DNA from 4 places in the Arthrobacter sp. fls2-241-R2A-172 genome. Region 1 is predicted to be linked to each of the others. Evidence: riboswitches for the same ligand, from Rfam matches in the RefSeq annotation. Region 1 holds a riboswitch; each other region holds the start of a gene.
What was found. Region 1 has a riboswitch for cyclic di-AMP ahead of QRM57_RS02320 (aggregation-promoting factor C-terminal-like domain-containing protein). Riboswitches for the same ligand answer to the same signal wherever they lie in the genome.
Positions count from the first base shown of each region.

Region 2: another riboswitch for cyclic di-AMP. It lies ahead of QRM57_RS11570 (hypothetical protein); the one in region 1 lies ahead of QRM57_RS02320 (aggregation-promoting factor C-terminal-like domain-containing protein).
Region 3: another riboswitch for cyclic di-AMP. It lies ahead of QRM57_RS06140 (C40 family peptidase); the one in region 1 lies ahead of QRM57_RS02320 (aggregation-promoting factor C-terminal-like domain-containing protein).
Region 4: another riboswitch for cyclic di-AMP. It lies ahead of QRM57_RS00605 (NlpC/P60 family protein); the one in region 1 lies ahead of QRM57_RS02320 (aggregation-promoting factor C-terminal-like domain-containing protein).

Region 1 covers NZ_JARVTB010000001.1:487,790-494,996, forward strand. The annotation lists gene QRM57_RS02310 (glycosyltransferase family 39 protein) at 1-772, opposite strand, end outside; gene QRM57_RS02315 (glycosyltransferase) at 769-2,124, opposite strand; gene QRM57_RS02320 (aggregation-promoting factor C-terminal-like domain-containing protein) at 2,256-3,110, opposite strand; cyclic di-AMP (ydaO/yuaA leader) riboswitch at 3,116-3,275, opposite strand; gene QRM57_RS02325 (sensor histidine kinase) at 3,376-4,908, opposite strand; gene QRM57_RS02330 (response regulator transcription factor) at 4,912-5,652, opposite strand; gene QRM57_RS02335 (hypothetical protein) at 5,854-6,801, shown strand.
Region 2 covers NZ_JARVTB010000005.1:96,545-103,751, forward strand. The annotation lists gene ptsP (phosphoenolpyruvate--protein phosphotransferase) at 1-420, shown strand, start outside; gene QRM57_RS11545 (HPr family phosphocarrier protein) at 453-731, shown strand; gene QRM57_RS11550 (helix-turn-helix domain-containing protein) at 756-1,157, shown strand; gene QRM57_RS11555 (alpha/beta fold hydrolase) at 1,138-1,941, shown strand; gene QRM57_RS11560 (DUF6480 family protein) at 2,074-2,337, shown strand; gene QRM57_RS11565 (ATP-dependent DNA ligase) at 2,399-3,463, opposite strand; cyclic di-AMP (ydaO/yuaA leader) riboswitch at 3,727-3,872, shown strand; gene QRM57_RS11570 (hypothetical protein) at 3,875-5,026, shown strand; gene QRM57_RS11575 (PucR family transcriptional regulator) at 5,186-6,400, opposite strand; gene ald (alanine dehydrogenase) at 6,610-7,207, shown strand, end outside.
Region 3 covers NZ_JARVTB010000003.1:122,001-129,207, reverse strand. The annotation lists gene QRM57_RS06165 (FdhF/YdeP family oxidoreductase) at 1-154, opposite strand, end outside; gene QRM57_RS06160 (molybdopterin molybdotransferase MoeA) at 207-1,550, opposite strand; gene QRM57_RS06155 (NTP transferase domain-containing protein) at 1,547-2,449, opposite strand; gene QRM57_RS06150 (HNH endonuclease) at 2,492-2,992, opposite strand; gene QRM57_RS06145 (NlpC/P60 family protein) at 3,210-3,989, opposite strand; gene QRM57_RS06140 (C40 family peptidase) at 4,088-4,828, opposite strand; cyclic di-AMP (ydaO/yuaA leader) riboswitch at 4,833-4,994, opposite strand; gene QRM57_RS06135 (M23 family metallopeptidase) at 5,139-5,969, opposite strand; cyclic di-AMP (ydaO/yuaA leader) riboswitch at 5,974-6,188, opposite strand; gene QRM57_RS06130 (iron-dependent transcriptional repressor DtxR) at 6,404-7,099, opposite strand.
Region 4 covers NZ_JARVTB010000001.1:112,247-119,453, forward strand. The annotation lists gene QRM57_RS00575 (hypothetical protein) at 59-280, opposite strand; tRNA gene QRM57_RS00580 (tRNA-Cys) at 472-545, opposite strand; gene QRM57_RS00585 (hypothetical protein) at 620-1,081, opposite strand; gene hutG (formimidoylglutamase) at 1,142-2,089, opposite strand; gene QRM57_RS00595 (NCS2 family permease) at 2,164-3,606, opposite strand; gene QRM57_RS00600 (copper resistance CopC family protein) at 3,720-4,352, shown strand; cyclic di-AMP (ydaO/yuaA leader) riboswitch at 4,527-4,695, shown strand; gene QRM57_RS00605 (NlpC/P60 family protein) at 4,699-5,484, shown strand; gene QRM57_RS00610 (NAD(P)/FAD-dependent oxidoreductase) at 5,598-6,299, opposite strand; gene QRM57_RS00615 (universal stress protein) at 6,714-7,207, shown strand, end outside.

The DNA of each region.
Region 1 (7,207 bases):
TCAGCTGGAAGATCGCAATGTAGGTACCCGCCACGGCAACGATGCCCGCGCCCGCAGCAAGGAGGTGCAGGATCCGCTTGCCCAGAGTTGTGGGAGCGGCCCACAGATAGGCCAGTGCCAAACCCGGCACGATCAGGAACCCTTGGAGCATCTTGCTCAGGAAAGCCAGCCCCACCACTGCGCCTGCCGCGGCCAACCATTTCAAGCCGGCCTTCTCAATGGCGCGGGTTGTCAGGTATGCGGCCAACACCAGGCACAACGTCAGCATGGCGTCGGGGTTGTTGAAGCGGAACATCAGGGCAGCAACGGGGGTCAGCGCCAAAGCGCCACCGGCGAGGAGCCCTGCCGCGGGACCGGACACGCGCTTGACCGTCAGGTACAGAAGCCCGACGGCGGCGACCCCCATGAGAGCCTCCGGAACCAGCATGCTGGTAGGGGAGAAGCCGAAGATCCTGCCAACCAAGGCCGGAATCCAGAGGGATGCCGGCGGCTTGTCCACCGTGATCGCATTGCCGGCATCGAGGGAGCCGAAAAAGAGTGCCGTCCAGTCCTTGGTGCCTGCTTGGATAGCTGCGGCGTAGAAAGAGTTGGCGTATCCGGTGGCGGCAAGGTTCCAGAGATAGAGGAACGCGGTCCCCACCAGAAGCCCGGCGGCGGACGGTCGTACCCAGCGTGGTTGCTGTCCGAAAACGAGGCGCTGCAGGCGGGTTGGTGTTTCCGGGGACTTCACAGGTTCGTCAACGGCATGGCTTGGCTGAAGGGCGGTGATCATTTCGCTGGCACCTCTGTGGTCTTGTCGGAACCCTCGGTTTGAGGGGCTGGTGTGGCGGGTCGGCGGAACACCCACAGGCGGAACAACAGGAAGCGGGCCACGGTCGCGGCGAGGTTCGCGCCAACTACCGTTGCCACCTCAAGCCAGCGGTCCGGCGTCGTGGTTCCGTGCACCAGGGCCAGCGCGCCCGAGGTGAGTGCCAGGCCGATGCAGAAAACAATCAAGCCTTCAAAGTGGTGGCGGGCGTGGCTGCCGCCCTGGATGCCGAACGTGAAGCGCCGGTTGGCGGCTGTGTTGGCGACGGCCGTCACGATCAGGGCCAGGAAGTTGGCGAGCTGCGGGTCCATGAATCCCCGGCACAGCAGGAAGATCAGCAGGTAGGCCACTGTGGACGCCGCGCCGATCACCGCAAAGCGCACCAGTTGCCCGAACAGGCTGGCTCGTGGGGTCGATTCCGATGTTCGCGACGACGCCGGCAATGGGCCGCGGGCCAAGGCCGCGCGCAGTTCGGGGACAGGGATGCGCCCGGTGACGAGGTCGCGCGTCAGGCGCGCCATTCCGCGGAGGTCGGCCAGGGCGGTTCGTACGACGTCGACACTTGAGTTCGGATCGTCCGTCCAGTCGACGGGGACTTCATGGACGCGGAGGCCGCAGCGCTCGGCCAGGACCAGGAGTTCGGTGTCGAAGAACCAGGCGTTGTCCAGGGTGTGGGGGAGGATCCTGTGGGCGACGTCTGCCCGGATGGCCTTGAAACCGCATTGGGCATCCGAGAACCGGGCGCCCATGAGCGTATGCAGGAGGACGTTGTAGCTGCGGGAGACGAACTCGCGCTTGGGCCCGCGGACAACACGGGAGTTGCGGGAGAGCCGCGTCCCGATGGCAAGGTCCGAATGGCCGGAAATCAGGGGAGCCAGCAGCGGGGCCAGGGCAGCCAGGTCCGTGGAGAGGTCCACGTCCATGTAGGCGAGCACCGGGGACGGGGAGGCGAGCCAGACCTGCCGGAGGGCGTTGCCCCGGCCTTTCTCCTCGAAGCGCATGACGCCGATTTCGGGGAGCTCGCGGGCCAGGCGCTCGGCGATCTTCAAGGTGTTGTCCGTGCTCGCATTGTCCGCGACCGTGATGCGGAACGTATGCGGGAACGTCTCCACCAAGTGCCCGTGCAAGCGGCGCAGGCATTCCTCGAGGTCGGTCTCTTCGTTGTGGACGGGAATGGTGACGTCCAGGACAGGGACCGTGGTCCGTGTGTCCACGGGAAAGCGCCGCGGCTGCCGGTAAGGCAAGGCAGGAGCGGCGAAGGTCCCCGAATGGGCGGGGTTCGGCAGCGCACTGGTGGCGGGATCTATGAGCGTCATGCATTCACAGTGAGGCCGCCGATTGTGAGTGCTTTAGGCGGAAGCTGTGACGCGACTGTGTAAGTCTCCCGTTCCGGGAACGCGAAAAGCCGCCCCCGGAACGGGAGCGGCTTTTCGGGAAAGCTCTTGGCTTAGTACCAGTTGTTGGCCAAGTGGAAGGCCAGGGCGGCCGACGGGGATCCGTAGCGTTCCTTGATGTAGTTCAGGCCCCACTTGATCTGGGTCTGGTAGTTGGTCTGCCAGTCCGCACCGGCAGAAGCCATCTTGCCGGCCGGAAGCGACTGGACAATACCGTACGCACCGCTGGAAGCGTTGGTGGCAGTGGTCCGCCATCCTGATTCCTTCTCCCACAGCGTGTTCAGGGCGGTCATTTCGCCCGCGCCCCAGCCGTAGCTGCCAAGGATGCTGGCGGCGTAGGCCTTCGCACCGGCGGGATCGTCCACTGCCTTCGGGGCGGCAGCAGCGGCTGCAGCCTGGGCAGCGGCGGCGGCAGCAGCGTCGGCGGCCTGCTCGGCGGCAGCGTCAGCAGCGGCCTTGTCGGCAGCAGCCTTCTCGGCAGCGGCTTGATCGGCAGCTGCCTTGTCGGCGGCAGCCTGCACGGCAGCGGCCTGATCAGCGGCGAGCTTGTCGGCTGCGGCCTTGTCGGCGGCGGCCTTGTCTGCAGCAGCCCGGTCGGCTGCACCCTTGGCAGCTGCGGCGTCCATCGAAGCGGAAACTTCAGCGGACTTGTTGGTGCTGACCTGTGCAGCGGCCTGGGTGCCGGCTACACGGCTTGCCTCGGGGAGGTTCAAGGCTGCGTTGGCGGCGGTACCGAGCGATGCAACGCCCAGTGCAGCGGCGATGACGCCCGCTACAACAGGCATGCGCTTGCCGGACTTGCCCTCACGGGCGGCCTTTTTGAGGACGGTCTGCGACTTGGTCAACTGGGTGTCGTTCTGGTCGCGGTGACGCGCGGAAGGGCGCGTCTGATCGTTAAATTCAGACATTTGTGATTACCTCTCAGCGCCTGCGGAGTTAGCTGTCGGGTTCGGATGAGGTCATCCGGCCGCGCATCACGCTGCGGCTTTACCCCAAGGGCCGGCAAAATGCCTGGGCCCGGAGACTCTGGGTCCCCCGTCTCTGCCTCGGTGAAAGATCGGACTCCGGGAAGTGGCAGAGCTCGGCGCATCCCGGATGTGGGCCGGTTAGGGGCAACCCACCCTTTCGACGGTACAGGAGGTTTCCGCAGAAGTCACATTTAGGTAACAGAGATCACGAAGTCGGTGAGTCGTCTTGCCGGATTCTTTGCAGGCGTTCGGTAGTGGCGGTAGGCAGCCGCAGGGCGAACTCGGTGCGCCCCGGCCTGGACGTCACTTCGACGCTTCCGCCGTGCGCTTGAACGATGGATTCCACTATCGACAAGCCCAACCCCGAGGTCCCTTCCGAGCCCGATCTCGCCGCGTCGGCACGGGCAAAACGGGAGAAGATGCGGCTCTGGAATTCCTGCGGTATGCCAGGACCGTTGTCGGTCACGGTCACCACTGCGCTGCCATCCGCGGAGAGCATGACTCCAGTGACCACCGTTGTTCCCGGGTCGGTGTGTTTGCGGGCATTCGAGAGCAGGTTCGCCAGCACCTGGTGCAATTGCGTGGCATCGCCGCGTACGGTGACGGGCTCCCCGGGGAGCTGCAGTTGCCAGATGTGGTCCGGCGCCATGACTTTTTCGTCACTCACGGTCTCGACCACCAACTGGGTCAGGTCCACGTCCGTGACCTTCAACGGCTGGCCCTCGTCCAACCTCGCCAGCAACAGCAGGTCCTCCACCAGCGTAGTCATGCGTTCGGACTGGCTTTGTACCCGGGCCAAGGACTTCCTGCCGTCGTCCGTAAAGGTCTCGGTCATCCGAAGCAGCTCGGTGTAGCCACGGATGGCGGTCAGCGGCGTCCGGAGCTCGTGCGAGGCATCGGCAACGAACTGCCTCACTTTGGTCTCGCTCTCCTGACGGGCCTCCAACGCGCTGGAGACGTTGTTCAGCATCTGGTTCAGGGCGTGGCCCACGCTCCCCACTTCGGTCCCGGGATGGGAGGCCGACGGCGGGACGCGCACCGCAAGTGCCACTTCACCGGCGTCGAGAGGCAGCCGTGAAACCTTGGTGGCGACATCGGAAAGCTGCTCCAGGGGCCGCATGGTGCGACGGATGATCACGGTCCCCACAAGGCCGATCACCACCAGGCCGCCCAGTGACACCAGAACCATGGTCCAGACCAGCGAAGCCTCTGCGGTCTGCTTGTCCGCGAGCGGCAGGCCAGTGACGATCACGTCGCCGTAATTGGTCTTCACGGCCATAAGCCGGTAATCGCCGTTGGACAGCGAACGGTCAACCGGGCCGTCACCTGTCGGCAGCGCGAGCAGGACCTGCTCATCGTCGGCGGACAAGGAGACGCGATTGCCCCGCGCGTCGATCAACCCGGAGCTGCGCACCGTTGAGCCGTCGATACGGGCGCTCAGCGTGCCGGCCGCCTGACCGCGGGCCTCCAGCGGGTCCGGGCGTCCTGTCGGGGAGTTTGGAAAGCTCGACGGCGGTCTGCCGAATAGGTCCGCGCGGAGCGAGGCCTGCTCCAGCTGCCTGTCGAGCTGCTTGTTGAAGACCATATCCATCGAGGCGTAGCTGACCACCCCGACTGCGCCGCAAATGGCCACCAGCAAAGCCATCGCCACCAGGACCAGGCGAGTGCGCAAATGCCAGGTGGAGGGATTGAGCCAATTGCGCTGCTGGCTTCTGGCAACCCCGGAGAGTGCGCTCAAGGCTTAGTCCGCAGGTTTGATGACATAGCCGGCTCCGCGAACGGTATGGATCATTGGAGGGTGTTTCGCTTCGATCTTCTTGCGGAGATAGGAAATGTAGAGCTCCACGATGTTGGCTTGGCCGCCGAAGTCGTAGTCCCACACCCGGTCAAGGATTTGTGCTTTGCTGACCACCCGTTTCGGGTTCTCCATGAGATAGCGCAGGAGTTCGAACTGGGTTGCCGTCAGGGCAATGTCCTCCCCGGCGCGGGTGACCTCCCGGGTGTCCACGTTCAGGATCAGATCACCCACAACGAGCTCAGCGGTGTCCATCGCAGCGACACCTGAGCGCTGGACCAGCCGGTGCAGGCGAAGCAGCACTTCTTCCATGCTGAAGGGTTTGGTGACGTAGTCGTCTCCTCCGGCCGCGAGGCCCACGATGCGATCCTGCACGGCATCCTTTGCTGTCAGGAACAGGGCAGGAACCTCCGGGGCGAAGGCCCGTATCCGGTTAAGGACTTCCACGCCGTCAAAACCGGGGAGCATCACGTCAAGCACCAGGACGTCGGGGCGGAATTCCTTGGCGAGCTTTACGGCTTGGGGTCCATCAGCGGCCACGCCCACCGACCAGCCGGCCATGCGAAGGCCCATGCTCATGAGCTCGGCAAGGCTTGGCTCGTCATCTACCACCAGGGCGCGGATGGGTGAGCCATCGGGGTGGGTGAGCTGGGGGAGGTTGTTGGTCATGGAGTGCGGGGATGCCATGTGACAACTCTCCATTCTGCTGGTTTGCCCGGGCTGAGCCGCTCCTGTGAGGACCCTGTGAAGTCAACACTAGCGAGGTGGGAGCTCCGGGGCACGGCAATCCACAGGTCACAGGATCAACTACTCCTCAACACAGCTTCCGCACAGCCGGCGGACTGACGCTGGGGCGTAATCGGACAACAACAGACAAGAAAGAGCATCATGAGCGAGCAGAAATTCCCCGAGAACCAGCAATTCCCCCAAGACCCAGCGCCGCGGCTACCCCAGCAGGCGACCCCCGCAGGCCGGGAGCCCGGAGGCCAGGAGCCTGAAGCCGTCCGGACGCCGCCCGCACAACCCATCGACCGCAACCCCGGGTCGTCCTGGGCGTGGGGCGAGGCCCCGCCTGCTCAGCCCCCAAGCAGCCAACCCGGCAGCAACGGTTCCGGCTGGGGCTTGCCGCTCGTGGACAACGATAAGGCGAACGACGGGGCGAACGACAAGGAGGGAGTGCGGAACCGGTGGACCGTCAAGAGGACGCTGATAGTGGCTGGTGTTGCCGTGGCGGTAGCGGCAGGTACGGCCGTCGGCTTCTACTCCCTGGGCAATGCGGGCTCTGCGGACGCTGCCAACGTTCCCCCGGGCCAGGCCGGCGGCATGGGCGGGCAACAGGGTCAGGCAGTACCGGGACAAGCAGTACCGGGACAGGGGCTGGGTTGGGGCGGAACAGGGCAAAACGGAAGCGGTCAAAACGGAACTGGCCAGGGAATGCCAGGCCCGATGGGCGGGTTGGCGCCCGATGGATTCGGAGGGGGCCTGAATGCCGCCATCCATTCGGAGTACGTCATCCTCCGCGACAACGAGTACGTGTCCATGGCCGATCAGGTGGGAGTTGTCAGCGAGGTTTCTTCCAACTCGCTGACCGTCAAGAGCACTGACGGGTTTACGCGAACCTATGTCCTCGGCTCGGACACTGCCGTGGCGCAAGGAACCAGGCAGCGTGGCGGCACCTCCAGCAGCTTGACGATAGCTGACATCACGTCAGGTGCGACGGTCCGGGTCACGGCTACCAAGAGGGGGGATGCATACAACGCGTCGTCGGTAAGGCTGACCGCCGCGACGTCTTCCACGGGGCAGGGCTCCACGTCCGGATCAGGGACGACGTCCTGAGAAAACGGCGCTTGCCGCGCCCGTTTTCACCGCTTCCAACAGACTGAAAGCAAAAAATTCGAGATCGGAACTGGCGCCGATTGGACAACAACTGTTTCAGATCGTGAGATTCCGCGTGGACGAGGTTGATGGGAAGCGGAGGCCACATTCTGCCTCATCCTCCGAAGATAATTCAGTAAATAGCCGATGGTGCCTACCCGAACCGAATGAAATGCCGTTCATTTCTGGGCCATTATGAATTGTGATTTGCGGCACAATAGACCCGGACGTCTCAAAATGTGGACGGTTCGGCGCTTTGTTACTTGCGTGTTGCCATTGTTACGTTGCACACTTCCAATGTGAACAAGAACTCAACAGCACCTGCAGCCGCAGCAACCTGGCCCAGCACACCCGCTGGCCACGATGA
Region 2 (7,207 bases), on a different contig from region 1:
ACCGTCCTTCGCGAAGTCGGATTTGCCTCCCTCGGCACCAACGACCTCACGCAGTACGCCATGGCCGCCGACCGCCAACTCGGGCCCCTCGCGGAACTGAACACCCCGTGGCAGCCCGCAGTGCTCCGCCTGGTGCAGCTCACGGTGGAAGGTTCAGCCCAGGAAGGCAACAACAAGCCGGTGGGTGTCTGCGGTGAGGCCGCCGCGGACCCGGCCCTCGCCGTCGTACTGACCGGGCTGGGAGTCAACACACTGTCCATGACCGCGCGCTCCCTGGCTGCAGTCGGCACCGTGTTGAAGACCGTCACGCTGGAACAAGCACAGGAGCTGGCCCGCCTTGCCCTGTCAGCTCCCAGCGCCACCGAAGCGCGCGACTGGGTCCGCGCCAAGCTTCCCGTGCTTGAAGAGCTCGGGCTTTAGCCCCTATCCGTCCGGAATACCAGGAGAAAACCATGCCTGAACGCACAGCCACCATCGCCAGCCGCTCCGGCCTGCACGCCCGCCCGGCCGCACTCTTCGCAGAGGCAGCCGGCGAACAGCCCGTGGAGGTCACCATTGCCATGCAGGGTGCCCCTGCCGATGACGCGCTCGACGCCGCCAGCATCCTTTCGCTCATGACGCTCGGCGCAGCGAAGGGGGACGTTGTGGTGCTGCGGGCCGAGGGCGATGGCGCCGATGCCGCGCTGGACGCACTGGTAAAGCTGCTGGAGACGGACCTGGACGCGGAATAGGTCCTTCCGGGCTAGGCTTCTGGCATGGCACTGATAGCTCCCCGCGTCACGGCCGGCCTCCCCGCCGACGACGCCCGGAATCTCGCGCGTTCCCTCCAGGACAGCAACGACATCACTGTGTTCGTGGACGGCACAGTCCACCGCCTGCCCGATCAGGCGAGGGACGCCGTCGTCGACCTCCTTGCCCGGCTGGGCCGGGGCGATACGGTGACGGTCAGCAGCGTGGAGGAAATGCTCACCACATCCCAGGCAGCGGAGCTCGCGGGCATCTCGCACACGTACCTGCGCAACATGACCGATCGTGGCGAGATTCCCGTGGAGTACCGGGGCACGCATCGTCGGATCCGGCAGGCAGCAATTATGGAGTGGCTGGAAACGCAGAGAAAGAATCAGTCCGGGGATGGCGATGACCACATCAGCGAGTAGGCAGCGGCCCACGTTTGAGGCGGCGGACGTCGAGGTTTCGGGCCTGACCGGCCGGATCCACTGGACCGCTGGGACACCCGCGACTGGCTCCGGGGACGAACCGGCGTACGTCCTGATCCATGGCGTCGGGGTGTCGCACCGGTATTTGTCGCGGCTCCACGCCGTTCTCGCCGCCCACGCACCAACCTACTCTTTCGACCTGCCCGGTTTCGCGGGGACCGCCAAGCCGGACAGGCAGCTCCAGGTGGAGGATTATGGCGCCTTCATCGCGGAAGCCTTGGCGTCCCGGGGCATCGATCGGTACGTCCTGGTGGGTCATTCCATGGGTGTGCAGTTTGCCATCGAAGCGGCATTGCATGCGCCCGAGCGGGTCCAGCGCCTGGTGTTGATGGGGCCGGTGGTGGATTCGAGGCACAAGAGTATCCTCCGGCAATCGCTGGCGCTTACCTTGGACGGCGTCCTGCGAGAGAGTCCCTCGTCCAATTGGATCGTCATCTCCGACTACTTCCGCTGCGGGCTCCGCTGGTACCTCACCGAACTCCCGGTGATGATGGGCTATCCCACCGAAAAGCGGCTGGCCGGCATCAAGGTGCCTGTGCTGGTCCTGCGCGGAAGCCGGGACCAGGTGGCAGGCCCCGACTGGTCGCTCCGGCTCTCCCGAACCGTGGACCAAGGGCGCTTGGTGGAGATTCCCGGAGTGGGGCACGTAGCGCAGCATATGCGGCCGCAAGCGGTGGGGGACGCCATCCGCAGCTTCGTCGCCGCGACCACACAGCACAGTTAGGCCACCCAGCACAGCTAGGCGCTGGGGCACGACGCCGGAGCCTGGGTTGGGTGCCCCTTGTTGGCTCCGGCGGGATCACGCTAGGCTGGCCAGGCAAGCGAATAGTAAGTCTGCTTACGAAAGGGTTTGACCATGACCAGCTATGACCCGGAAGACGATCCCCAAACCTTCGGCGTGAGCGGCGCGACCGGACCCTTCGACACCACCGCCGATGCGGACAGCATCCACGAAGATCCGGACATGCGCCAGGACGAGGACGACGATCCCGCGGCCTCTGCCAACCCTGATCCCCTGGACGGCAACGTCACGGGATTGGAGCCAGGCGGAGGGGTACCCCCGGGCGAAACGCCGCCGGCCGAAGGCAGCATGAGCAGCGACCAGGGACACGAAGAGTAATTTCGTCGCTACCCCGCTGTTACGTTGCGGGCCGACAACGTAACAGCGGGCTGGCAACGTTCTACGGCAGGCTCAGGATCTCCCCGAGATCGTAATCGGCAGGCTCCTCCAGTTGCGCGTACGTGCAGCTCTCCGGAGTCCGGTCCGGCCTCCAGCGGCGGAACTGCGTGGTGTGGCGGAACCTGTCGCCCTCCATGTAGTCGTACGCCACTTCGATCACAAGCTCGGGGCGCAGTGGTACAAACGAAAAGTCCTTGCCCCCGCTCCACCTGCTTTGCGCACCAGGCATCCGAGAACCACCGGCAGCCTCGTCCTGCTTGGCCCACTCGCCCCACGGGTGATCAGCGAGATCCACCTGGTAGGGCTCAAGCTCGGCAACCAGTGCTTCCCGCTTGGCCATGGGGAACGATGCCACCACCCCCACGTGGCGCAGCCGACCGGCGTCGTCGTAGAGCCCCAACAACATGGAACCCACCACCTTCGCAGTTTTGTGCCAGCGGAACCCGGCCACCACACAGTCCGCGGTCCGAACATGCTTGGTCTTGAACATCACGCGCTTATTGGGTTGGTAGGTTCCATCCAGCGGCTTGGAGAGAACCCCGTCCAGGCCCGCGCCCTCCAACTGCACGAACCATTCCTTGGCCCGCTCGAGATCCGTTACTGCTGGAGTGACGTAGACAGGCGGTTCGGCCTTGGCAAGAGCGGATTCCAGGATGGCCCGGCGCTCTGAGAACGGCTTGCCCATCAGGTCTTCCTCGCCCAAGGCCAGGATGTCGAACGCGATCATGGAAGCCGGCGTTTTCTCGGCGAGCATCCTGACCCGGCTGTCCGCGGGGTGGATCCGTTGCTGGAGGACCTCGAATTCCAACCTGTTGCCCTCGATCAGGACGATCTCACCGTCGATCACACACTTCTCCGGGAGGTTCTTCCTCAGCGCCTCAACCAGCTCGGGAAAGTAGCGCGTCATGGGCTTCTCGTTGCGGCTGCCCAGGATGACCTCGTCCCCATCCTTGAAAACGATGGTCCGGAAGCCATCCCACTTCGGCTCGTAGTGACCCACATCGGGGATGTCCGGAACTGATTTGGCAAGCATGGGCGAGACGGGCGGCATCACTGGCAGGTCCATAGGAAATGTCTACCCTGCCGTCGGACGCCGAAGCTAGTCTTAGGCGGTGGATATCTTGGCCGTGTTGGGGGCAGTACTCGGAGATCCAGCACCAGCTGCCGGCTCCCGCACCGGCCCCGAAGCGTAGGCGCCCGGAGCCTCCGGTTTAGCCCGACCTACCGTCCGTTACATTAATGTGACTTTACTTTCCGGCTCATGTACCGTCGTAGGGCGACCCGTATCTCCGCTGGGCCGCTTCCGGATTGACGCCGAGCTCTGCCGCAATCCGGGATCCGCCAGACCCGCGGCAGAGGCGGGGGACCCACAGTTCCCGGGCTTGTTTCCAAGCCCTCGGGGTGAAGCCGCTGAGGCGGCCGGACGGCCTCGTCCGAACCCGACAGCTAACCTCGAAGGCGTTGAGAGGCAACCACCATGTCCCCAACCATGGATCAGCCGCGCCGCGCCCTCATCGAACGCGAGCGCACCAAGCCAACCGGACGCCGTCGGGCCGAAGCCAGCGGATCCGCCACAGAACCAGCAACGGCGCCTGAGGCACCAAGCACGACGCCGGAACCCACCGCTGCTGCCAGGCCCACCACGCGCGCGGCCGCCCGTGCAGCGGAGCGGGAAAGGGCAGCCCGGGCTGAAGCCGAACCCGCAGAACCGGCCACCGCCGCGATCCCGGCAGTACGGGCAGCCCAAGCCGCGGCACCGCGGTCGACCACACCGGGCCCTCCCACTGCAGCCATCCCCATCGTCGACGTTGCCAAGCCGGCACCCAAGCCGGACACGCAGCAGTCCACACCATCGGAGCCCGCCACGGCAGCCATCCCCATCGTCGACGTTGCCGGGCCGGCACCTACTCCCGTCCCCGCCAGGACCGGCTTTGGCTCGTCGTCGTCGTTCAACCGCGAACCCCAAGCCGTGCTTCGAAAGGCCGCATCGGTCAAGCAGATGAGCCAGCGTATGGCCGTTGTTGCCGGCGCTGTAGGACTGGTGCTCACGGCGGGAGGCCTCGGCCAGGCCCTTGAGCTGCCGTTCTTCGGCCATGAAACCCCCGCCCAGGATGCGAGCGCCCATGGGGACAGGGAGTCGGGCTCGACTGCGCCCGGGCCTCGGGCTTCCTATTCCACCGCGTCCTCACCATCGGCCTCGTCGGCAGCGCCAACAGCGTCATCCTCATCGGCAGCCGGTCAGCCGGCGACCGTCCCCGAGGCACCTTCTGAAGTGTCGCCGTCGTCGGTTCCGGCCCCGCACGTCTCGCTTGCGGCCCCGGTTTGGGTTCCTTCGGCGGCGCCGTCGGCGGCTAACCCAGCGCCGGGTGCCTCCGCGGCAGTCCCGACGCAGCCTGCCCCGGCCCCCACCGATGTGCCCGCCGATACAGTCACCACGGCACCGTCTCCGGCCCCGACAACCACGCCGACGCCGACCACCACCCCGACGCCCGCGCCGACACCCACGCCGACGTCGCCCGCCACTCCCAAGCCGCGCCCCACCGGGAACCCCACCGCCGGAACGAACCCGCAATCCACTGGGACCGCCCTCGACGCGATCCTGGACGCCGCCAAGAAGGCCGTGAAGTGAGCACCCGGCTACCCCGTACGGCAACGCCGATCGGATGGCATGGCCGGTACTGCACCAGCAGCCGGACCGCCACCTTCAGGCGAAGGATGGGCCGCTGGAGCTGCCAGCGGTTGAGGCGTTCCTAGTCCTCGGATCCCCGAAACAGGGAGCACAGGGCGCCTAGATCCTGGGTCGCCGTGCCCAGCGGTGTGCTTTCAGGGCCGCATGCAGTTCAAGCCGGATCGCGCCGCTCAACGGGTCAGCCCCGATGAGCTGGCGGATCCGGCCCAGCCGGTTGTAGATGCTGCTCCTGTGGAGATGGAGCTTCGCTGCGACGTCCTGGACGGAACCGTCATTGTCGTAGAGCAACTCCAGGACCGGGAGGAGCTCGCCGTTCCTGTCCTGATCCTCCAGCGTCCGGTAGTGGACCGATCCGGTGTCATCCCAGCCACCGGGCGCCAAAAGGCGATCAAAGAGCTGGTAAACCCCTACCGCCCGGCTTTCCACGAGCTCGCCGAGCGGCAGGTCAACCGCGGCAGCCTGGGCCGCTACTTTGGACTGGCGGTAGGCGCTGGAGATCTGCCGGATCACCTGGAATGGTTCACTGATGCCAAGGATGACGCGGTCCACCGTCCTTCCGGCGCGCTTGGCGAGTTCCAGTTGGTAGTGCACCAGCACCTGTGCGTGGTCTGCCCTCCCGCCTGATTCCCGGAACAGGACCACCGAATGCGTCTCGGTTCCGGCACTGAACAAGGCGGCGTTGACACCGATCGTGGACTGCAGCGCCGCCGAGCGGTGGGTGAGGGTTGCTGCGATGGGGTCGACGGCGGACCCGGCACCGTCCGGGTCGAGGATGGTCACCAGCTGCCATGGACCCCGCCCCTGGATTTCCTTCCACCCGGCTACGGCAGCCACCGCGTTGGACTCGCCGTTGCAGGCCGAAAGGAACTCCTGCTCGCGGCGGCGCCGAAACTCTGATTCGGCCGTGTTCGAGTCGAGGAGCAGTCCCGCCAACAGGTCCAGTTCGTCCCGTACGCCGGGCAGTTCGGCGAGTATCGCCGTCGCGCTTTGCTCTTCAACGTCCAACTGCACCCACAGGTAGCCGACCCGGAATCCGCGGACCAGGAGCGGGACGCAGACCCGGCCCAACATCCCGAGTTGGTCGTTGGCGGGAACCACCACCGGGCGTACTGCCGTGGAGATGCCGTGGGACAGCTGCCAGGCGCTGACGTCGGTGGGGACGCGCTTGCTGAGCAGGAAGTTCACGCGGACGCGGTCGGCGTGCGACTGGTTGGAGCTGTAGGCGAGGAGGACGCCGTCGAGGTCTTCCAGTGACAAGCCGCGGCCGAGCTTCAACGCGACGCGTTCTACGATCTGTTCCACGTCCTGCTGCATCTGGAAAGCGTACCAACAGGAGGCGACACCTGACGCTTGAGTGCTCGACAAATGTCGAGTCCATATGAAGAAGATCGTTGAATTTCCGGCCTTTTGCTGACTGGTAGCCCTGGGCTTCCATGTCGCCTGCCTCACAGCCGGATTTATTCTGGAACCACAGCCCGCAACACATTTTCGGCCGAAGAGGCCGCTAACGATGGAGCCCACAAATGATCATCGGCGTCCCCAAAGAAATCAAGAACAACGAATTCCGCGTAGCCATCACGGCCGCAGGTGTCCACGAATTCCGCACGCATGGACACACCGTTCTGGTTGAGCGCGGCGCAGGCCTCGGCTCGGGCATCACCGACGAGGAATACTCGATCGCCGGCGCCGAAATCGTCAACGAAGCCGATGACGTCTGGGGCCGTGCGGACATGGTCATGAAGGTCAAGGAACCCATCGCGGCCGAGTACCACCGCTTCCGCAAGGGCCTGATCCTCTTCACCTACCTGCACCTTGCCGCAGAGCCCGAGCTCACTGCCGAGCTCATCAACTCCGGCGTCACGGCCATCGCCTACGAAACCGTGCAGGAAGGCCGCGCCCTTCCGCTGCTGGCACCGATGTCCGAGGTCGCAGGCCGCCTCTCCGTCGTGGTCGGCGCTTCCTCGCTGATGGCTCCGGCCGGCGGCAAGGGCGTGCTGCTGGGCGGCGTTCCGGGCGTCCGTCCGGCCAAGGTTGTTGTCCTGGGTGCCGGCGTTGCTGGAACCAACGCCGCTGCCATGGCGCTGGGCCTCGGTGCTGATGTCACCATCATGGACATCAACA
Region 3 (7,207 bases), on a different contig from region 1:
GCAGCATGGAGCGGACCGTACGGGTGACCCCCGCTTGCGAATAGCCGCGTTCAAGCGCCACCGTGACGGCTTTGACGCCTGCTGCGGCTCGTTTGGGCGGGTGGATCTGCAGGTCATCTTCGTTGATGTCCTGTTCGGGAGCATGCCTGTTCATGAGTCCATCATTGCATCTTGGCCGGACTGTCCGTCCAAGGCGAGCGCACCGCTCAAGCGTCCAAGGCACTCCAGTCCACCGGGCCAGCCGGAGCCTTCTTCGCCGGCCTGCCCGGCGCCTTGCGTGGCTTGTCATCCGCCGGCTTGGGTGCGGGCAGCGGCTTGCCCCAAGGCAGGGCGAACGCAGGGACCAATTCCCCCATCTGCACTCCGTGCGGCGGGACCACCATGACCCCATCCGCAGCTGCGAGGCCGCGCATCATCCCGGGAGCCACATGCTGGGCCGGCGACGCCAGGCCATACATCAGCCTGAAGGGCATCAGGCGGGTACGGCCGGGGTCCGCGTCAATCATCGCGCCGCAGGGCACCTCGGCGACGTCTTCAAGTTTGCCGTGTCCCAAGGCCGCCAACAGGGGCCCACCCACCGTGAACAAGGCCATCATCGCCGCGAGCGGATTCCCGGGCAGGCCCAGCACGAACCGGCCGTCGGGAAGCTCGGCCAGCACCGCGGGATGGCCCGGACGCATGGCGATGCCATCAATCAGCAGCTCGCCTCCGAGCTCGGCCACCGCCTTCCGGAAGTGGTCCGTCCCCGAGAGCCCGGTGCCCCCGGTGGTAATAACGACGTCGGCCGGCGGTTCGGCGTCCGCGTCAGGTCCGCCAAGCAGCGGCTCAGTATCCTGGAGGGCGGCCAGCCACTCTTCATAGCTGTCACCAACCCTGAGCTGCTCACCGGCGATGCCGCCCAAAAGTTCCACGACAGAACCCAACTGCGGACCGAACGTGTCCCGGACCTGCCCCGGACCTGGAACCCCCTGCACTACTACCTCCGAGCCTGTCAGGAGGAAGCGGACCAAAGGCTTGCCCTGAACGTTCAGATGGTCCAGTCCGGCCAGCGCCGCCAATGCTATGTGCGCCGGGTTCAGTACCGTCCCCGCTTTGAGCAGGACCTCCCCCTCCACGGCTTCTTCGGCGGCTTTACGGATATGTTGGCCGTTGCGTGGCTCGCCCGGTTTCGCTGTGCCGCCAAGCGCAAGGATCGGCAGACCGTCGTCGTCCGTCGTAATCTCGCCGCTCTCGCTGCGCAACACAGCTTTGGCGCCGGGCGGAATCAGGCCACCAGTGACAATGGGGCTCGCCTGGTGTGGTGCGAGCCGCTGCCCGGGCTCGCTAAGGATCCACGGACCACTGCCGTTGACGGCCCATCCGTCCATGGCCGACGACGCGTAGTGGGGCATGTCCTGCACGGCCAGGACATCCGAGGCCAATGTGCGGCCAATGGCGGAACTGATCGGGACCGGACCGGGCGGGATGGGCGCAGCAACCTCGAATGCCCGGCTGCGGGCCTCCTGCCACGTGTGTGCCGCGTGATGGCCCTCCCTGGGGGCCTCGGTCATTCGGCGTCTGTCCCGGTCTCCACGTACTCCTTGGCCACCTTGCGTGCCAGGTCCAAGGCCGCCTTCATGGAGGCATCGTCGCTGGCCTGGCCGATCCCGCGGGCCATGCCGGCGGCGTACCCGGCGATGAACGTGGTCAAGGGAGCAGCGGGACGCACCACCGCATGCGCAGCTACTCCGGCGACGGCGAGGACCTCATTGACGTCCACTTCGACGCCTTCCAGCTCGAATGCCTGCAGCAAAGTGCGGCACCATTCCTCGAGCGTCTCTTCCTGGCTCTTCACGTCGGCCTCCAAGTCGTAGTCAATGCCCAACGCCGTGGCGTCATCCCAGGTATCCACATCATCCGTGGCACCGGCGGGGACGGCGACATCCAGCAGGTTCAGCCTAGCAAGCAGCCGGAACACCGAAGAGTCCGTTAAGCCGGAACCGCCCTTGGCTTCCGCCACTTTCCGTTCCAGGGCCGCCGTGCTGTAAACACCCAGCAGCGGCTGCTTACGACCGTCTGCAGACACCGCCATGGCACCGTCCACGTCCGGATGGTTCCTGAGCGCGTTCCGGAGGGCATCGACTCCTCGGGCAGCGTGGGGCATGTCGCACGCCAAAACCAGCGTCCACGGACACGGCAGGGCCCGGGCCCTCAGCGCCGCCAGCCCGGCAGCGATCGCCGCAGCAGGGCCCGCAAACGGCGGCTCTTCCCGCGCCCTCAGTATGCCTTCGTACAGGGCCGCGTCGCTGCCCGGAACCTCAGGGCCTACAACCACGACGGCGGCTGCACCGCCCGATGCCTGCAGGGCATGCGAAAGGAGGGTGGCGCCGTCGTACGTTAAGGACGGCTTGGGCACGCCACCGAGGCGGGTGGCCCTGCCACCCGCCAGGACGACGGCGTTGAACTCCATCCGCCCAGATTACCCGGGGCGGGCGGAGTCGTCAGAAATCGATCAGGCAGCGGATTCCGGCAACAGGAACGGGTCCCAGTCCGGCGCAGGTTTCTCGAGTTCCTTGATCTGCCACATGGTTCCCTGGGGCACGCCGGGTTTGAAACGAAGTTTCCAACCCATCTCAGCCAGCGTGTGGTCGCTCTTGGCGTTGTTGCATTTCAAGCACGCCGCAACCAGGTTTTCCCAGGAATCCGCGCCGCCCCTGGATTTGGGGTGGACGTGGTCTATGGTGTGCGCTGTCTTCCCGCAGTAGGCGCAGCGGTGACCGTCGCGGCGAAGGACGCCCCGGCGGCTCACAGCGGTGATCCTGTTGTACTTGGGACGGATGTAGCGGTTGAGGAGGATCACGGATGGTCGTCCGAGAATCTCCTGTGGCCCGACGACAGGCTCGTCGCCTTCGGCCACTACGCTCGCTTTCCCAGTCAGCACAAGGACCAGCGCCCGGCGGAATGTTATTACCGCCAGCGGTTCATATCCAGCATTCAGAACGAGTGTGCGCATGCACGTACCTCTTCACGGCCGCACCCGTCAGGGGCACGAGGGCCGGCTGCCCTCTGCATGTACGGGCTGTGGATCGACAAGATAAGGGTAAGCACTTATATGCCGTATCAACGAATTTTTCTGTCGTTTCCCGTGCGGTGTCGGCAAATGTTCATGCGTGGTTAAAGCGGAACACCCCGTCGGCCGAAGCCTGCGGGGTGTTCCAAAAGGTACGTTATTAGCCGTTGACGCGGATGAAAACCGGGCCGGAGCCGACGTTGACGCTGAACAATGCCGTGGTGGATCCGTTCCATCCACCGTGCACTGCCATGCCGTTTCCGACGTAGACAGCGATGTGGGCCTGCCCGGCCAAACCGCCGTTGGCGTAGTAGGCGAGGTCGCCCGGCTGGGCTTCTGCAGCACTGACGGTACGGCCCAAGGAGAGGTACCCGGCCGGCCAGTCATGGAAGTGGATGCCCACGGCTGCCAGGGAGTTGGTCACCAGCATGGTGCAGTCCTGGGTCACGCCGAGCTGGGCGTAAGCTGCGGCGGCGATAGCTGCACCGAGGCCGCTGGAAGCTGCCGGAGCCTTGGCAGACGTAGCCGAGCTGTTGACGGCAAGCGTCGCGTTGCCGGTGGAAGCAGCCGTGTTGGCGCCCTCCGTGGCCTTGGCTTCTGCCTTGGCGGGGGCCTTCTTCTCCACGGGAGCCGGAGCTTCAACCGTGGTGACGACGGGCCGTTCGTAGGAAATGGCTACCGTGGAGTCCGCAGCGATGGTCGACTGGACCACTGCCTGGACATCGAGGGTGGACGTCGCGGTGGATTCACGGTCAACGTTGGTTTCGGCGGCGTTGGCCGCGACACCGCTGGTCAGGACCAGACCGGAAGCCGCTGCGATGACGGCGGCCTGGCGGCCCACAGTACCGGCGTTGCCGCCGACAGCCTTGGCGATGATGGCAAGCGAGCTGGTCTTGGGGGCCTCAGCGCGATGCCGTGCAACCTTGTTTGCACTGGTCATGATTTTCTCTTTTCGTATCCGCGTGCAGTGGGGTTACACGCGGGTAATGGGCGGCCAGCACTTGGGGGCATGCTGGCCGGCCACGAACCGGATGTTTTCTAGCGAAGGGTGAAGAAGGAAGAGGTGCCCGTGGAGGCTGCCGAGTGCAGGAGAGTGCCCTGGCTCGGGTTCAGTGCGCTGATCATCATGCCGTTGCCGACGTAGATGCCGACGTGGGCTCCGCCGTTCTGCATGACGAGGTCACCGGGCTGGGGGTTGCTGGTGGGCTTCATGGCCGTCCAGGCGTTGACGCGGGGAATGCTGATGCCGGCCTGCGCGTAGACCCACTGGGTGAAGCCGGAGCAGTCCCAGCCGTTGGGGGTGGTGCCGCCCCATACGTAGGGGTGGCCGATACCGGTGTAGGCAATGGCGGCGAGGCCCGAAGCAGCAGCGCTTGCAGCACCGTCCGTAACCTCGGAGGACTTTGCGGTGACTGCTGCTGCGGCGTCCTGGCTACCAGCGGCGCGCTGGGTGACCTGCGATGCACGCTGGACAACCTTGGGGGCTTCCTTGGTGGCCACGACCGGGCTCTCGAAGGCCACGGTGGCGGTTGGCTCTGCGGTGACGACGGCGGTTGCCACCATCTGCTGGGTGCTGGAGGCTTCCGACTTGGAGACGTCCGTATCAGCTGCCGTAGCCGGAAGACCGGCGGTCAGGACAAGGCCCGAAGCTGCTGCCAGGACGACGGCCTGACGGCCAACCGAACCGGCGTTGGACGAAACAGCCTTGGAAAGAGTGTTCAAGGGGTTCGTACGAACCGTTTCAGCGCGGTGGCGCGCAGGGGTAGTGCGTGATGACACGTAGGTAGCCTCTCCCAATGCCTGCGAGGTGAGCTGTCGGATTCGGATGGGAGTCATCCGGCCGCGTTGCTTCAAGGAAGCTTTTGCGACTTAACCCCAAGGCCTTCTATCGAAGACCAAAAGTGGTTCCCCCGCCCCTGCCAGACGATTTATGCGAACGGACCTTGAGTGGTGGCAGAGCTAGGCAATCCACTCAAGTGCATCGGCCCCCTAAAAAGCCGATGCGCTTTGTACGGTACAACAGTTGAACGCGAATGTCACATTCAGGTCACGGGGTGTCGCAAAATGCGAGAGGCGACCATCAACTGGCTTAGAGCCAGCCCATGGGGTCTACAACTTCTCCGTTGACCTGGACCTCGAAGTGGAGGTGGCAGCCGGTGGAAGCGCCCGTGGTGCCGCTCAACGCGACGGTATCGCCACGGGTGACGGTCTGCCCGACCTTGACGTTGAAGGACGACAGGTGGTTATAGGTGGTCTCGAGGCCGTTGCCGTGGTCCACTACCACGCGGTTGCCTCCGCCATACTCGTGCCATCCGGCGAAAGTGACCTTGCCCGTGGCAGCCGCATGCACCGCGGTGCCGCACTGGGCAACGAAGTCCTGGCCGCGGTGGAAGTCTCCCGTGCCGCCCGTGAGGGGGCTGACCCGGTAGCCGAACGGCGAGGCCGTGACCAGGCTGTCCAAGGGGCTGGCAAGCGTGCCTACGGACGAGGCGCGCTGGATGCTGCCGACCGACTGGGCGCTGAGCAATTGCTTCAGCTTGCCGTCGGGGTCAGCTGCGGTTGCGACGGCGGCGCGGCTAAAGTCGATTTTTGCCGATGCGGCCGCGGAAACCTCTGGCTGGCTGCCGCCGGAAACGGCGAGGGCGGACTCGGACTGGCCCGACTCCGACGTTGCCATCACGGGGCTTGTGGCCGGCAGTCCGACAGTCAGCGCCAAGCCGGTGGCAGCGAGGGCTACTCCGGCTTTCTGGCCGACACCACTGGCTGCGGCGAAATCGGCAACCTGGCGCAATGGGCTCTTACGGCGGCGGACTTGGCGCTCAGTGTCACGGGGCCGGACCTCCATTGTTGCGCGGGCTGGCCGCAGCTCAACAGCGGGGCCGGTGGCGCGGCGACGACCCCTGACGTTCTGCGATGTCAAACTCTGTTCCTCTCTGGAAAGCCTGCGAAGTTAGCTGTCGGATTCGGGTCAGAGAGTTCAAAGACCCGGTCCGCACGAAGCGCTCATGGCACACAGGTATCCCAGGAGGGACTTGCGTAAATGGGCACTTCTGCTGCGGACTTCACCCCAAGGCTGCTTCTTTAGACAGCCGCTTGTGGTTCCCCCGCCTCTGCCAGTGGTGGATGGCACACCTGATCCGCTGGCAGAGCTCGGCTCCGGATCAGGTAACGCTTTGGTATCGGCGCTAGTAGATAACTATAGGCGATTAAAGCCTGCAGTAATAAATTCGTTATCAACAGGACGACGCACGCCCTTATCATCAATCCCGGAAAACCGCAGGTCACATTGTCCCGCGGGGCACAAAAGTGAGGTTTGACACGGCATACCCGAGGATGCGGCGCCCCGAAGGGAGGTCAGCCCAGGGAGACGAACACGTGGGCCGCAACTTCCGGTGGAAGCTCAAGCGCTCCCTCGATGCCGGGAACCCGGACAGAAATGTACTCGCCGACGCGTTCCAATGACACCGCTGCCCCGGGACGGATTCCGCCTTCGTCCAGTTGGGTGAGGAGTTCGGGCTCCACCTGGATGGGCTCGGCAAGCCGGCTGACCACCACGCGGGAATCGGCGGCGTAGCCATCCATGGCCTGCAGCAGGTTGATGTCGAGCCGCGGAATGGTCTGCGTCGGCAGGCCGCCCAGGGCTTCGAGTCCTGGAATCGGATTGCCGTAAGGCGACTCGGTGGGGTGTTCAAGGAGTTCGTAGAGCCGGCGTTCAACCCGCTCACTCATCACGTGTTCCCAACGGCACGCTTCGTCATGGACGTACGCCCAGTCGAGGCCAATGACATCGGCAAGGAGCCGCTCCGCGAGACGGTGCTTTCGCATGACCTCGGTGGCGCGCTTGCGGCCCATCTGGGTCAGTTCAAGGTGACGGTCGTTGGATACGATCACCAGGCCATCGCGCTCCATGCGGCCGATGGTTTGTGAAACCGTGGGGCCGGAGTGCCGCAGGCGCTCGGCGATGCGGGCCCTGAGCGCCACAATGTTCTCTTCTTCAAGCTCCAAAATGGTCCGAAGATACATCTCAGTGGTATCGATCAGATCCGTCATCCAGCTCAGCTCTCCTCGAACGCAGTTTCCTTGCGTAATCTCCACCGTACCGCGTCCTTGGCCAGGGCAGCCGGTGTGTACCGCTGGCCCTTGAACGCCGACACCCAG
Region 4 (7,207 bases), 380 kb from region 1:
GAGAGGCAACGGGCCCCGGTTTTTTGTTCGCTGCCGTGGGTGCCGTCAGGGACGACAATCAGGCAGCGAGTACTTCGCGGGTCTGACCGAAGGGAACGGATTCGTCCAGAGCCACGGTGTAGGTGCCTGGCTCGTGCCGGGTCACCAGAATGCCGCAGTTAGCGTCTGCTGCTGCGTTTTCGATCAGTGCATCCACGGCGCGGTCGAGTCCGTCGTGGATCTCGTCTGCCTTGGAAAAGGACAGGCGGATTTCGCGTTCTGCAATCATTGCAGGGGTCATTGGGGGCCTCCTATTAATTGCCGCATGCGAGGGCGACCCATCAATCATAGTCGGAGGAAGGCATATATCTGTAAGATGACTCCCACTTCCGTGACCTGGGTCTCAGGCGCGCCGAGGTGGCACCTTATGCCAATGTTTGGACGAAACGCCCGCATTATGTGCCCCCTCGCTGGATGATCCGGGAGGGCGATTGGACGTGGTGGCGGGATTCGAACCCGCGTGCGCTGCTTTGCAGGCAGCTCCCTGGCCTCTTGGGTACACCACGCTCCAACGACACTAGGTGCCCGGATACGCGGTTTCCAACGTTCGTTGCCCTGCCTGTCGCGGGACTACGCGGGACTACGCGGTGTTGCCCTCGGTTGCCCTCAGTGACGCGCGATTGAGAAGCCTGGTTACTCCGGCGGTCACTACGAGGGTAAGAATCGCGGCAGCCATATGGGTGTAGAGCATGATGTGCGGCGAGCCGCCGTCGGAGGCACCCGCCGCGGGCACATCGCCGAGCCCTTGGCCCGTGCCATGAAGGTGCTCCACCAGCCCGGTGCCGGGGAAGTAGCCTCCGAACGCGATGAACCCCAAGTGCAACAGTTGCTGCGCCACACCGGATGCCAGCAGCAACAGCAAAGGCCCATGGACCCAGCGGGCCAGGAGTTGCGCAGCCAGGCAACACAGCGCGGCGAAGCCCAAGACGACGGGGATGGCCGGGGCGCTTCCGCCAGCGGCCATGTGGGCGGCCAGCCCCAACCCAACAGCGAGTAGCCCGGAGACCCAGGCCCACTTGTCCTGCACAGGAATTGCGCTCATCGCCGTCCTTCCTCCTCACAGGCTAAACGGCGGAGTGCGAACGGGAAAGGGCCCGCGAACCTATGCGAGGAGGGTGTTCACCAACCGGGCTGCGACTTTGGCAGTCCGGGAATCGATGTCGAACTCCGGATTCAGCTCTGCGACGTCAAGGTGGAGCAACTTACCGCTGGCCGCAACCTGGCGACAGATCGCACTGATCACCGGCAAGGGCACCCCATACGCGGCGGGTGCGCTTACCCCGGGGGCTACTGAAGCAGGCATCACGTCAAGATCGATCGTCAGGTAGAGGGCGTCCACGCCGGCCAGGAAATCGGCAACAAAGTGCTCCGCGGCTTCCGCCGAGCACTGTTCATCGAGCAGGTACTTCACGCCGAGCCGGTCCGCCGTGTCGAACAGCGTCCGCGTGTTGTTTGGTTCGGAAATTCCGACGACGGCGTACTGCAGTTCGCGTCCCACGGCAGCTTCCGCGCGGGCCATCTGCAGGAACGGGGTGCCCGAGCTCGGCGTGGGGTCATCTCGCAGGTCAAAGTGGGCATCCAGGTTCAGGACGCCCAGCCGCTTGCCTTGGAGCACCTCAGAACCGGCAACGCCCAGGTAGCTGGCGAACGCGGTCTCATGTCCGCCGCCTAGCACCACGGTGAGGTTCCCGGCGTCGAGCAGTACCGAAATAGCGCGGCCGGCGCGCTTTTGGCCCGCTTCCAGTGAGTCGTCCTCCACAACTACGTCACCGGCGTCGAACACGTCCCGGCCCAGATGGAAGGCAAGCGGGCCAAGTGCCGAACGGATCGCGGCAGGGGCCGCTGCCGCACCTGTGCGGCCCTTGTTGCGAAGCACCCCGGCGTCGCTGCAAAAACCAAGCACGACGGTGGGGCGCACGGCTGCTGCGGAGGCTTCGGGCGTGTGCGGGGCAACGGCCTGCCACCAGCGGCGATGCTCGGCGCCGTCGCCGTCGAACCGGCCGGTCCACGGGGTGGGGCTGACATCTACTGTGGGGACGCTTGTTTCCATGGTTAAAGCACACCCCACCTCCGATGCCGAAACCAGCAAAAAGAGGTGGGGTGTGTCTGGGATTGCGGACTGGGCTATTTGACGCCCAGCAGTTCCTCCACTGTTCCGATTCCGAAGAACAGCAGGAACGCGGCGGCTACGGCCCACATGAGCGGGTGTACTTCGCGGGCGCGGCCCTGGAACGTGCGGATCAGGACGAAGGAGATGAACCCCGCACCCAGGCCGTTTGCGATGGAGTACGTGAACGGCATGAGGGCGATGGTCAGGAAGGCGGGAATGCCCACGCCCCAGTCCTGCCAGTCGATCTTGCCCACCTGGGAAACCATCATGAAGCCCACAACAACCAGCGCGGGCGCCACGGCTTCGAAGGGGACGAGGTTGATCAGCGGCGTGAAGAACATGGCCACCAGGAACAACACGCCGGTAACGATCGAGGCGAGACCGGTGCGTGCGCCTTCGCCGATGCCTGCGCCGGACTCAACGAAGATCTGGTTGGAGGAAACAGATGCGCCGCCGCCGACGATCGCGCCGAGGGCATCCACCTGCAGGACCCGGTCAACGTTGGGGATGTTGCCATCCTTGTCAACGGTCCCTGCTTCGTTGGCCAGGCCGACCATGGTGCCCATCGCGTCGAAGAAGATGCTCAAAAGGATCACGAATGCCAGGAGCGCTGCGGCAATAAAGCCGAGGTGTTCAAACGCGCCGAAGGGGTTGGCCTTCCCTATGAGGGACAGGTCCGGTGCACCCCACTTGGTCAGGGTCGGGGCAACAAGGGACCAGCCGCGCGGGTTGATGTTGGTGCCGTCGTTGCTCGGGCCGATGTGGAGCGTGAACTCAAGGATGGCGGCCAAAGCCGTCGATGCCACGATGCCGATCAGGATGGCGCCACGGACCTTGCGGACCACCAGTGCGATGGTCAGGATCAGGCCGAAGGCAAACACCAGGGTGGGCCAGCCGAGCAGTTTCCCGTCGACGCCCAATCCCAGCGGAACGGTTGTGCCAGCGGCGTCAGGGATGCGGCGGACAAACCCTGCATTGACCAGGCCGATCAGGGCGATGAAGAGGCCGATGCCCACCACGATCGCTGTCTTGAGCGCTTCCGGTACGGCTTTGAACACGGCGGTACGGAAACCGGTGAGCACCAGGATCAGCATGGTCAGGCCCGAGAGCACCACAAGGCCCATCATGTCCGGCCATGTCAGGCCCGGGTGCGAGGCGACGGTCACCGCTACGAACGCGTTAACGCCCAGGCCCGTGGCCACGGCGAACGGGTGCTTGGCCCAGGCGCCCATGAGGATGGTCAGGATGCCCGCGACGAATGCCGTGGTGGCCGCGACGGCGGTGAATCCCAGCGACGCTCCGCTGGAATCCTGCCCGGAAAGGATCAGGGGGTTGAGGACCACGATGTAGCTCATGGCGAAGAAGGTTGCGAAGCCGCCTCGGATTTCCCGGGAGTATGTGGAGCCACGCTCGGAAATTTTGAAGTAGCGGTCGATGGCAGAACCTTGTTTAAGCATGAAGGACTCCGGGGATCGAGGGGAGTGTGCCCTCAAATCCTATGCCGTCGGATATGGGCCCCCTGACGATTCGCCTAGTCTGTAAGGAAGCCAACACTAGGAGAAACCGCCCCATGCGCACCATCCGCCCGCTTCTGGCCGCCGTCGTTGCCGCCCTGGCCTTCGCATCCGCTTTGCTGTTTTCCGCGGGCCCGGCCTCCGCGCACGACGTCGCCGAATCCACAGCGCCGGCCAACGGCTCCAGCGTGGCAGCTGTCCCGGCGTCGGTCTCCATCACGTTCAACAACCGGCCGCTGGCCATCGGATCGGGCGTTACGGTCACTGCGGGTGGCGAAAACTGGGCGGATGGGCCCGTCGAAATCATCGACAACCAGGCGGTCCAGAAGATCCGAGAAGGCGCGCCGGCCGGCGAATACACCGTGGTCTGGAGGGTCGTTAGCTCCGACTCGCACCCCATCGAGGGCACCTTCACGTTCAAGGCCGCTGCTGGAAGCACGACGGCGACGAGCGGCACCGCGGGCGCCGCGCCGTCGTCGTCAGCACCTTCCAATACGGTCCCGACGGCGGGAACTGCCGCACCCGGAACGGCCACCAGCACCCCGGCCGCGGACGCATCGCAACCCTTCCCGTGGAGCATCGTGGGACTGGCCGTGGTTGCTATCGGCCTCGTTGTTTATCTCGCCGTTACCGCACGTAAGAAACTTGCAGCCTCGAACGACTCAGATGCGGGCGATTCCGCGGAATAACAGGCTTTTCTACGTAGCTGCGAATATCTCGGATTGGTCACTGCGACACGCCAAAACCCCGGTTCTCGTTACTTAAATGTGACTTCGGCGAGATCATCGCGTACCGTAGTAGCTGTGCCTGTTCCACGTAGCGGGCACTTCCGGCCTGATTGCCTAGCTCTGCCGCAGTCCGGAATCCGTTCGCAGACAAACCTTACGGCAGAGACGGGGAACCCAATTTAGGTCGCTTTCGAGCGTGCCTTGGGGTGAAGTCACGATGCTTCCGCTGAACAGCGGGGGATAGTGGCCGGGTGACTCCCATCCGAATCCGACAGCTAACCTCGCAGGCATCGGGAGAGGCTTTTTCATGTCTTCAAGCATTCTTCGCGGCCGTCGTAAGGCGGACAGCGTACGTCCTAATCCGTTCATCTCCATCTCCAAGGCAGTCGCCAGCAACGCTTCCGGCGCTGGCCGCCAAGCAGCTGTTATCGCAGCGGCTTCGGGCCTTGTCCTGACCGGCTCCATCGCTGCCCACGCAGCCGAGACCCCGGTTCAGCGTGACTCCAGCCCCGCCACGGTCGCCGAGACCGTTTCCGAGGCTCCCACCAAGGTTGTAACCGCCGCAGCTACGGCTACCGTCAACTTCGAGCGCCCTGCTGTTGCTTCCGTAGCAGCTCCGGTCATCGAGAAGCCGGCTCCCGTCGTCGAGGCACCTGTTGCCAAGAAAGCAGCAGTGGCAGCAACTGCACCAGCCGCTCCTGTAGCAAAGGCTGCCGCGTCAGTTGCAGCCGCTCCGGCCGCCGCTGCTCCTGCAGCCGCTGCACCGGCCGTCGGTGGAGTCAACGCCGCCATGGTCGCCTCGGCTTACGCCCAGATCGGCATCATGCAGGACTGCACCGCCATGGTGGAGCGGGCCCTCGGCTCCGCAGGTATCCCCGTTGGTGACCTCGCGCCCATGCAGTTCATGAACTACGGCAAGGTCGTCAGCAGCCCCCAGCCCGGCGACATGATCGTCCAGTCCGGCCACGTTGCAATCTACATCGGCAACGGCCAGGCCATCAGCGGTGGCATCAACGGCAACCAGACGGGTATCCACCCGATCAGCTGGTTGACCGCAACTGGTCCCATCACGTACGTACGCGCAGGCGCATAAGCCTCACGCTTCAGTTCAAAGGCCGGCATCTTCGAAGATTCATTCTTCGAGGGTGCCGGCCTTTGGCGTTAAGAAATGTGCGCAAAAGTTCCAGTGGCGGTGAAGCGGCCGTCCTAGGCGATGGCTACGCCGCTTCCGGCCATGCCGTTGCCTGCCGGTAGGGCCACCCTGGCGGAAATTGCCTGCCCCACAGCTTTGGCCTGCCGAAGGACTTCTTTGGGAGTCGGGGTAATGAGTTCTCCGACGCCTACAAGGTGCATCCCCACGGCACGCATTGCCGCGGCGAAATTCTGGCCGACGGCAATTCCAAGTTCTGCCAGCATCCGGCGCAGCTGGCTCTGGGCGCAGCGCGTCACCACGACGTGGTCGGCCAGCAGGACACCTTGGGCGGTGTGGACCGCCCACTGACGGGGAGTGGATTCGAGGGGGCCGAAAACGATCCTGCCCCGGAGGGTGGCCGATGCGGTGCTTCCGGTGGGGCCGTGCCCTATTTGCTGCGACGGGTCGGAGCCCAGGAAATCCAGGCGAACGGCGCGGGTGGTGCTGCGAACGTCCAATTGATGGTTGGCGGCGTAGTTGCGCAGGTGGCGGAGAATCTCGCTGCGTTCCTGCATGGCGGGATCGGCGATGTCGCAGCGCTGGAGCATTCCAGTGTGGGTCGAAGGCCCGGTGGCTGAGAGCGATCCGAACCCGTCAACGACGATGGAGCCCACCCCGTAGCGGCTAAGCTCGCTGGCAACAGCCAGACCGGAGAGGCCAGCGCCGATGACCACTGTGGTGGTTCGTTCCGTGCCGGAATCAGGCGTGAGTGACACTGCTTGGTTCCTCCTTGACGTGTGTGCCCTGCGGCATCGCGTGGGATCGCGTCCGAGTTCCCCAAGCGGCCGCAAATTAACAGCCGGGGTGTGTCATGAGACACGCTGCCCGGCTATTCGGTGACTCGAACACTACCGAACTTTTTCGGCCATGGGTAGCCTTCCCGGCGTCGTGTTTTTCGTGTCCGCCAGCAGGCCGATCCCGTGTGGTTTGAACTGAGCCCGGACCGTTATGCACATAGCCCGAAGTCGCCTTGATTCGGCACTTCCGACCGAGAATAGTGGGCATTGGAAGGAGAGATTCCAAGATTCTCCTACCCCGGCCATTGACATTTGAAGAGTCAGGGAATCCAGTGCGGAGAACCTCTGGCAGAATAGCCGGAACATCAAGCAGTAGGTGGAGAGGCGGGCCCCATGGACCAGCACGAAGGACACAATGAAGTGCCACGCGATGGCGAGGAATCGGCGGTTGCTCCCGGCGGCATCGTCGTTGGAGTGGACGGATCCGAGCACGGCCAGTGCGCCTTGGTCTGGGCAGCGCGTGAAGCAGAGCGTCGCCAGCTCCCCTTGCATATCGTCACGGCCTACTCGGTCCCCATTTTTGCCGCATCTGGTCTGGACGGAGGCTACGCCACCGTGGACGACTCCGTCATCCGCGAAGGCGCCGATGCAATCGTCAAGCAAGCCATGGACAAGGTTTCTGCCTATTCGATCGACGTGGATGCTTCGGTCGAAAACGGTGATGCCGCAGGTGTCCTCCTCGACCTCTCGGCTGAAGCAGCGCTTCTGGTCTTCGGGAGCCGGGGCCGCGGCGGATTCGTTGGGCGCCTCCTGGGGTCGGTGAGCAGTGCTTTGCCCGCCCATGCCAAGTGCCCCACGGTGACCGTACCGCTGTACTGCGCGGACCG